One region of the Sporosarcina sp. FSL K6-3508 genome, then DNA from elsewhere that is predicted to be linked to it. Evidence: riboswitches for the same ligand, from Rfam matches in the RefSeq annotation. Region 1 holds a riboswitch; the other holds the start of a gene.
The links. A riboswitch is a leader RNA that binds a small molecule or an ion and turns the genes downstream of it on or off. The one in region 1 is predicted to bind thiamine pyrophosphate.
Positions count from the first base shown of each region.

Region 2: it holds a riboswitch for thiamine pyrophosphate, as region 1 does, so the genes downstream of both, thiM (hydroxyethylthiazole kinase) here and MKX97_RS03475 (3-oxoacyl-ACP reductase) in region 1, are expected to answer to the same signal.

Region 1 covers NZ_CP152016.1:743,207-747,634, reverse strand. Annotated here, with positions in the region: gene MKX97_RS03490 (response regulator transcription factor) at 1-617, opposite strand, end outside; gene MKX97_RS03485 (CoA transferase subunit B) at 916-1,569, opposite strand; gene MKX97_RS03480 (CoA transferase subunit A) at 1,569-2,273, opposite strand; TPP riboswitch at 2,420-2,518, shown strand; gene MKX97_RS03475 (3-oxoacyl-ACP reductase) at 2,580-3,344, shown strand; gene MKX97_RS03470 (hypothetical protein) at 3,494-3,775, shown strand; gene MKX97_RS03465 (acyl-CoA dehydrogenase family protein) at 4,076-4,428, opposite strand, start outside.
Region 2 covers NZ_CP152016.1:3,395,332-3,399,759, forward strand. Annotated here, with positions in the region: gene MKX97_RS16940 (HAMP domain-containing sensor histidine kinase) at 1-560, shown strand, start outside; gene MKX97_RS16945 (DUF3238 domain-containing protein) at 592-1,788, opposite strand; TPP riboswitch at 1,982-2,086, shown strand; gene thiM (hydroxyethylthiazole kinase) at 2,148-2,918, shown strand; gene thiD (bifunctional hydroxymethylpyrimidine kinase/phosphomethylpyrimidine kinase) at 2,942-3,757, shown strand; gene thiE (thiamine phosphate synthase) at 3,757-4,425, shown strand.

The sequences.
Region 1 (4,428 bases):
CATTGTGAAAAAAACACTCGATACGCTTCATGCAATGGCTGCATTTCGCTCAACCGATGAATGACCAGTACATGATCCGAAAACGGAAACACTTGAAATGCCGCCGGAAAATCATAGCGCTTCAATTTTTCAACGAGGATATCCAACGCTTCTAAATCGGATATCGCAAGCAGGCTCATACAAATCGGCTGTTGTGGTATCGTGTCTCGGATGAGTAAATCCTCATAGGATACACTGTTTTGCTGCTGTGCAAGCGGCTGTTCACGATCCGTTTTTTCATTGCGCCAATGAAAACGGATTTGCTGGACTTGTTTCAGCAGGCGTTCAGGTGGGAACGGACGGAACAGCACGTCTTCGGCTTTTAGCGTAAGTGCCTGATAGACCGTCTGAAATGTGCGGTCTGAAGAAATGCCAAGCCAGAGTGCATGAGCAGGCAAGTCGACGTCTTCTTTGCTGATGAAGTCCATGTCGATGATGTATAAGTAAGCGTCTTGAAATGTGCGCAGTACGTTTGGTTGGTCTGTTATTTCGACCGCCACGTCGTTCCATTGTGATGTCAGCAGCCATTTTAAGCCTTGTGCTTCTAATGGGTCTTTTATAAGGAGCAATATTTTCATTTGTCGTTCACCTCGATGCATTGTTGTTATGTATTGTAGCATTATATTATGGGAATTGCGTTGTTGGTTAATGAGCGGCTAGTCATGGCGGGTATGAGCTTAAGCAAAGGGCTTATGAGCGAGATGACGGGAAGTATGAGCACAGAGCAAGGCTTTATGAGCGGCAAAGCAAGACCTATGAGCTCAAAGCTAGGCTTTACGAGCGGCTACTGTTATTTATTGATTATCGGCAGTCGATTGACACAATCTCCTTCTTATTTCCATAAAAGAACTCTGCCTAAATTAGACAGAGCACTTATCATCCTATACAATTGTCTCCCCGAATCAAATCAGCTTCCGTTGATTCAATAACTTCCTCTGCCGTAAAACCGTCAAATACTTCTTTCAGCACTAAACCTTTTGGAGTCACTTCAATTAAAGCTCGTTCGGTAATAATCTTATCCACGACTTCTTTTCCTGTTAGCGGCAGAGTACAGCGCTTTTTAATCTTCGGTTCACCGCTTTTAGAAACATGTTCCATTATGATGATCACTTTTTTGGCACCATGAACCAAATCCATCGCGCCACCCATCCCTTTAATCACTTTCCCTGGAATCATCCAATTGGCCAAATCTCCTGTTTCAGACACTTCCATTGCGCCTAAAATCGCAACATCCACATGGCCGCCGCGGATCATCGCAAATGATTCGGCACTCGAGAAGAAAGCAGATCCGGGAATCGTTGATACCGTTTCTTTTCCAGCATTGATCAAATCAGGGTCGACATCTTCTTCTAAAGGATACGGCCCAATGCCCAATAATCCATTTTCCGACTGCAAAATGACTGTTTTATCAGCTGAAATATAGTTCGCTACAAGTGTTGGCATACCAATGCCTAAATTGACATAGTCGCCGTCTTTAATTTCCTGCTCTGCCCTTTTCGCAATACGCTCTCTAAAATGAATTGGTTTCATTAAGCTCCCTCCCCTTTCTGCCGAGTCGTCAGCCGCTCAATTCGTTTTTCTTGTTTTGCCTGTATTAAGCCTTGCACATAAATGCTTGGGGTATGGATGTGAGCAGGATCTAGTGCTCCAACATCTACAATCTCTTCCGCCTCAGCAATTGTAAATTTAGCTGCCGCCGCCATAAGTGGGTTAAAATTTTGCGCCGTTTTATTGTAGATCAAGTTTCCCAAACGATCGGCTTTCGCTGCCCGAATCAATGCGAAATCCGCACGCAAAGCTTCCTCCAATAAATACTCCTTGCCATCAAAGACCCGCTCTTCTTTTCCTTCTGCAATCTGTGTCCCGACTCCAGCAGGCGTATAGAAAGCCGGTATCCCCGCGCCGCCTGCACGTATCTTTTCAGCCAACGTTCCTTGCGGTGTCAGCTCGACTTCAATTTCCCCTGCCAATACCTGGCGTTCAAATTCCTTATTCTCCCCAACATACGATCCAATCATTTTCTTGATCTGCTTCTTTTGCAGCAACAAGCCAAGTCCCCAATCATCCACGCCACAATTATTTGATATGATTGTTAAATCTTTCACTTCAGTTTCTACCAATGCCAGAATCAGCTGCTCTGGTATCCCAACCAGTCCAAATCCGCCAACCATTAACGTTGCTCCGTCTTCAATATTTGAAACCGCTTGCAAATTTGTTGAGTAGATCGTTTTCATACGTTTCTCCTCCTGTTCTTTGCCAGTGCTTCACCCTTATTTTATTTTAACAAATGATTCAGATATTTGCATGAAACTATGAAAAAGAATGGTAATTCATAGTATTAAAATGTTCCTAATGCTATACTTCACAGACACATACATAACAAAATCACTGGGGGTGCCTATTGGCTGAGAGGAGAAAACTCCGACCCTTTGAACCTGATTCGGTTGATACCGACGGAGGGAAGTGGCATTCTTTTCAGCGGCCGCTAACTTTCAGTGGTCTTTTTTTGTATAAACCTATGAAAAAAGGAGCTGGATGGATTGGAATTGAAAGATCAAGTAGTATTGGTGACAGGTGCAAGCAGAGGATTGGGCGCGGCAACTGCGAAGGCATTTGGCGAAGCAGGTTCAAAAGTTGTCGTGAATTACTTTAAAAATAGTGATAAAGCTCAGCAAGTTGTGAATGAAATTGGCAGTGACCGAGCAATTGCACTGCGGGCAGATGTGCGGAATCTAGATGATCTGCAGTTATTAGTAGAACAGGCTAACCGTCATTTCGGACAACCAATTACGACAATCGTCAATAATGCATTAATCGACTTTTCTTTCAACGGCGATGATCGGAAACAGTTGGATGCAATTGAATGGCAGGATTATCATAAACAGTTGGAAGGTTCTGTGGGGGCAACACTGAATACACTTCAAGCAACTCGGGAAGGTATGACACGATTGCAGTTTGGTCGAATCATCAATATCGGTACAAACTTGGTGCAGAATCCTGTCGTGCCTTATCACGATTACAATACGAGTAAGGCCGCTTTGCTCGGTATGACGCGAAGCATGGCAAAAGAGTTAGGACCAGATGGTATCACCGTCAATATGGTGTCAGGTGGGCTTTTACTGAAAACAGATGCTAGCGCTGCTACACCGGATGCTGTGTTCGATATCATTAAAGCCAATACACCGATTGGGCGAGTCGTCACTCCAGAAGAAGTAGCCGATGTGGTTGTTTTCTTCGCTTCTCCTTCCAGCCGTGCCATCACAGGACAAAATCTTGTTGTGGATGGCGGATTGGTAATGGATTAATAGAGTTATTTCTTGATTTTCTGCATGGTTAATTGGTAGAGCAAGCTTACATTCAGTTGCACCTCCTTGCCGTTGAATTCATCAAATGAAACGGCACAGTTCTCTCACGTTTTTCGACATACACTAAGAGAGAAGGAGGTGCATATTTTATGTCATCAAGAAAGTTTAGACCTTGCAACAGCTGTGACTCTTCGCATGTATCGAATCGGGAGACTAGATGTTATGACGAAAAGAAATTAATTCATATACTCGTCGATTTAATGATGGGTGATCCTATCGAAATCACATTGAAACAATCAAAAAATATTCAGCATAATGGCTATTACTTAGAATTCGACAAAAACAATCGAGTTATCCATTTTCAACCGTTCGGAGATGCAGATGTCAAAGAACTCGCCTTGGCTGACATTTGCACGATCAGATATAGCTGACACTAGAATGTTTGTAAACTGAAACGGAGTCGTTCGATGAGTCTATGGTTAGCAGTAACGAGGGATCGGTTCATCCTTCCCAATTCAGTAGAAAGAAACCTTTTATGAGCGCGATACACAGTTTAATGAGCGAGTTCCTAGTTGCTATGATCGCTTGGCAGGAGGATATGAGCGGTTGACTGGAATTTATGATCGTGTATAGACACTTTATGATCTTCGACAGCAAAATGATGCAAAAGTAAGAAGGGCAGTTCAGGAGATCACTCCCTGGACAGCCCTCCATTTATACAGTCTTGCTTTTCAGATTAATTCCTCAAAGCATTCCACTGTTTTCATCGGTTCGCCTGACTTACGCAACCCCCATGTATCTTCCATGAACACCTCTGCTAACTTCTCATACTTCCTACCATACTTTGCAGCCCACTCCAAACTCACGACGCTTTCATATACGTCCGACATGCGTTTCATCCATCTTTTCGCTTCAAATGTTTGCAAAGAATAATCATAGGAAGCAAAGGCAGTCAATCCTTCCTGCACACTATCAATTTCTCTATCTAGTACTTGCGTCAATCCGCATTCCTCTAATGCAGACAAACGGCTCTTCATCTCATCGACAAACAAGTCATGAGCTTTGAATTTCGTGACCAAACGAA
Region 2 (4,428 bases), 980 kb from region 1:
AAGATAAAGCACTGCAGTTGGCACAGAATGAATCGAAACGACTGATTCGACTCGTCAACGAAAACTTGGATTACGAAAAGATCCGTGCCAATCAAATTCAATTGAATAAGCAGAGACTTCCTCTGAAAGAACTCCTTGAAATGACTGCCGACCAACTTGAACATGCAGCAGCTGAACGTGGAAATACCATTATAGTCAATGCATCCGATCAGCTGTCTGTCTTTGCAGATTACGACCGGCTCATGCAAATTTTCATCAATATCACCAAAAACAGTATCCAATTTTGTGAAAACGGGACGATTACTCTAATTGCCAAGGAAAACGAGAAAGAAACGATTATCGAAATCGCAGATACGGGAATCGGCATGAACCCCGCTGAAATCGAACAAATTTGGGATCGTTTTTATAAAGCTATCATTTCAAGAACTTCCACGCCGTACGGTGAATTTGGGCTTGGTCTTTCAATCGTCAAACAGCTTGTCCTTCTACACGAGGGCGTGATCGATGTACAGAGTGAAAAAGGCAAAGGTGCTCTCTTTACGATAAGATTGCCAAAATAAAAAAAGCCGCTCACATAGCGGCTTTTCGTGATTAATTACACGTCATATAACGCCAATAATCATCACCTAAGACACCTGATAAGTATGCCAGCCCTTCGCTTTCCGACTGACGTATAGTCCACCAATCACCGTCACCAAGCGATAGATAGATCTCATGATGAGGAGCGTCGTTATGATAACCAACCAAATCGATATTTCCTCCACAATCCAGATGACCCTTCACTTCATAATGGATGGGTGGAGAAACTGTCAGTGGATTCCCGACATCATGCACTATCTCAAAATTGATTTCTGACGGCTTCCCTTCCAAACGTTTGATTTCAATATCTTCTAACGATGCATGACCATGACGCTTATAGCGTTTCAAATAATTCATGCCAATAGATGGACCGACAGCCTTCGTAAATTGAAGCGAGCTTTCTTCAATATTGAATTCACCTCGCATATCCACTCGCGTCCGATAACTTTTCCCTTCTGGGTCGAAATCCCGGTCATCACCAGCGAAGTATGGCAACGGAGACAAGAGATTAGGATTTTTCAGGATATCTTCTTTTAAAAATGTAATATAGCGAAACTTCCACCGATCTATTTCTAGCACCTTTTTACGCTTTGCCACCGGTTGCAATAAGTGATCCCGACAATTCACTCGTATTGAAAACGTATAGCTTTCCTCCGTCGGCTTGTTCTCTGAACTAGGCGGCATCACTACTTCAAATGCTTTCGATACGATCGACTTACTGACATTCATTTGCTGATTGCTGTCAATTAGTGGACGAGTACCCAAAACACTATATGTAACCGCCTCGGACATGCTTGATTCTCGATCGATGAAGCGGTTATTCTCTACGGTATCGAGATATATTCCATTACGGTAAATATCGTATTTTTCTACGCCTTTAATTCGCTCCCAAGACAAAGCAATTTGTGACGAAGCCGCAATTGTTGTGATGACCAAACGTTGTAGAGGATGTTCGTCTTCCACCCTGCTCGTTAAAGCAGATGTTTGAATCACTATGACGTCTTCTACTTTTTCGTCTTTTACACGTTCAATCGTATATTGAAATGGGTGTCTTGAATCGAGTTCTCCGTCAGTAAATTCAGCAACAGTCCCTTCATACAACTGCCGTTCATTTTTATAGACCCTATAGTACCCTCCTGTATCACTCCAAACAAACGATAGCTCCCCCAATGAATGCTTCATACTTTGAACTTCGAATAATGGCTCCATTTTTCATCTGCTCCTTTTTATTCATTTCATATCAATCGACTGTTTCATTTCAGACACTTATGCAACATTGGGCATATGTGTTTACCTACTTCTTCTATGTGTTATCTATCATTTTTATACAATTCATTCTGCTCATCCCAGTATCGTTTTATCCTTCTGTAAATATATGCTACAATCAATATGTCTGATTCATATTCACCACTAGGGGAGCCCGGTTTAATGGGCTGAGATGCATTTACCGCAAACCCTTGGAACCTGATCTAGTCATACTAGCGAAGGGAAGTGGGTAGTTATCGTACCCAACAGCCCATTTCGAATGGGCTTTTTGTATATATACCTTTATAGAGAGGAAGAGAAACATGCCGCTTATTCACCAACTTCGCAAGGAACAACCACTGGTTCATTGCATTACGAATATCGTAGTAGCGAATTTTCAAGCGAATGGTCTATTAGCTATCGGAGCCTCTCCTGTAATGGCTGATGCAATAGAAGAAGCAAAGGATATCGCAAAAGTTGCCGATTGTAGCATTCTGAATATCGGGACGTTGAAGCAACAAACAGTAGATGCAATGATTTTGTCAGGCAACAGTGCCCGCGCAGCGGGAAAACCTGTTGTGCTGGACCCGGTCGGTGCAGGCGCGACTCCCTTCCGAAAAGCTTGTGTACTGCAAATCTTAGATGAAGTGGATGTTACTCTGCTTCGATGTAATGTCGGAGAATTGGCTGCTATCGTAGACATCCCCTGGAATGCAAAAGGCGTAGATGCAGGAGAAGGACAAGCCGACGTAGAGGGAATCGCAAAAATCGTTGCCTTGAAATATGCATGCTTAGTGGCTGTATCTGGAGAAATTGATATCGTTACTGACGGCCATTCCACGTTATCCATTACTGGGGGACACCCTATGATGACGAATATTACGGGTACAGGTTGTTTACTCAGTTCCGTAGTAGGAGCATTCTTATCAATCGGGAGCGAACGTCCTTTAGAAGCAGCAGCGGCGGCACTCGCATTTTATAAACGTGCAGGCGAAGAAGCGGCCAAAGTTTCTCATGGGCCAGGTGATTTTGCTATGAACTTTTTGAATGCATTATATACATTGGATCGCAAAACCAAAACGTACTTAGTATAACTACGAGTAAGGGGGTTTTTTCATTGACAGTAAAAGTAGCATTGACTATTGCCGGTTCAGACAGCGGTGGCGGTGCTGGAATCCAAGCCGATCTAAAAACGTTTCAAGAGCTCGGTGTATTTGGCACATCCGCACTTACTGCCATTACCGCCCAAAACACACAAGGCGTTCATGGTGTTTATCCAGTACCAGTAGAAGGCGTAGTAGCTCAAGTACGTGCTGTACTGGATGATTTTGAAGTGAAAGCCTGTAAAACAGGTATGCTATTTTCTACAGAAATTATAATGGCTATTGCTTCTTTATTGGAAGAATACCCGCCGATTCCTCTCGTGATTGATCCTGTCATGATTGCCAAAGGTGGTCAATCATTATTACTGCAAGAAGCGGTCCAAGCGATGAAGGAAAATTTAATCCCAATTGCCACTATTATTACGCCCAACATTCCGGAAGCCGAAGTACTAACAGGCATGAAGATTGTAACGGATGAGGATATTCAAGAAGCGGCGCAAATCATCATCGAGCTAGGTGCAAGAGCCGTCATTATGAAGGGCGGCCACCGCAACGATGTGCTCGAAGCAAAAGATTATTACGCTGATTGTGAAGGTCAATCTTTCACCATGACAACGCCTTGGGTACAAACAAAAGATACCCATGGTACAGGCTGTACGTTTGCAGCTGCTTTAACCGGTTTTATCGCAAAAGGCTATTCCTTGTCAGATGCCGTTGCAGAAGCAAAACAATTTATCCAAGCTGCGATCGAAGACAGTCTACGCATTGGTTCTGGGCATGGACCGACGAACCACTGGGCATATAATCGTTTAAAGAAGGAGATGCACTAATGCGGAATGCAGAAGTGAGAAAAGCTTTGAGTCTTTATTTTGTGATGGGTACCCCAAATACTGCAACAAATGGGGAGCAAGAAACGCTGGACATCTTAGAGGCAGCTCTTCGTGGGGGTATTACTTGCTTCCAGTTGCGCGAAAAAGGCGAGAATGCTTTGAAAGGAGAGGCATTGGTCGGTTTCGCGAAAAAATGTCAGGTATTATGTCGTCAGTACCATATTCCTTTTATCATTAATGATGATGTGGATCTTGCCTTGGCCATTAATGCAGACGGCGTCCACGTTGGCCAAGACGACGAGCAAGCTGGCATTGTCCGAACGCGAATCGGTCCAAGTAAATGGCTAGGTGTCTCTACCCATAACGCAGAAGAAGTACAGCTTGCTCAAGCAATCGGTGCTGACTATGTAGGCATTGGTCCGATCTATCCGACAGCGACCAAACTAGATGCCTCTGCTGTCGTTGGCCCTGCGCTTATTAAGGAAATCCATACAGCTTTTCCTGATATGGCGATTGTAGGGATCGGGGGTATTTCTTTGGCGAACTTCGGTCCCGCTTTGCATGCAGGCGCGGATGGCATCGCAGTGATTTCTTCTATCGCATCTGCTGAAAACCCTTCAGCAGCAACGCAAACCTTTTCTGAATCAATACGAGCCATTAAAAATTAAATT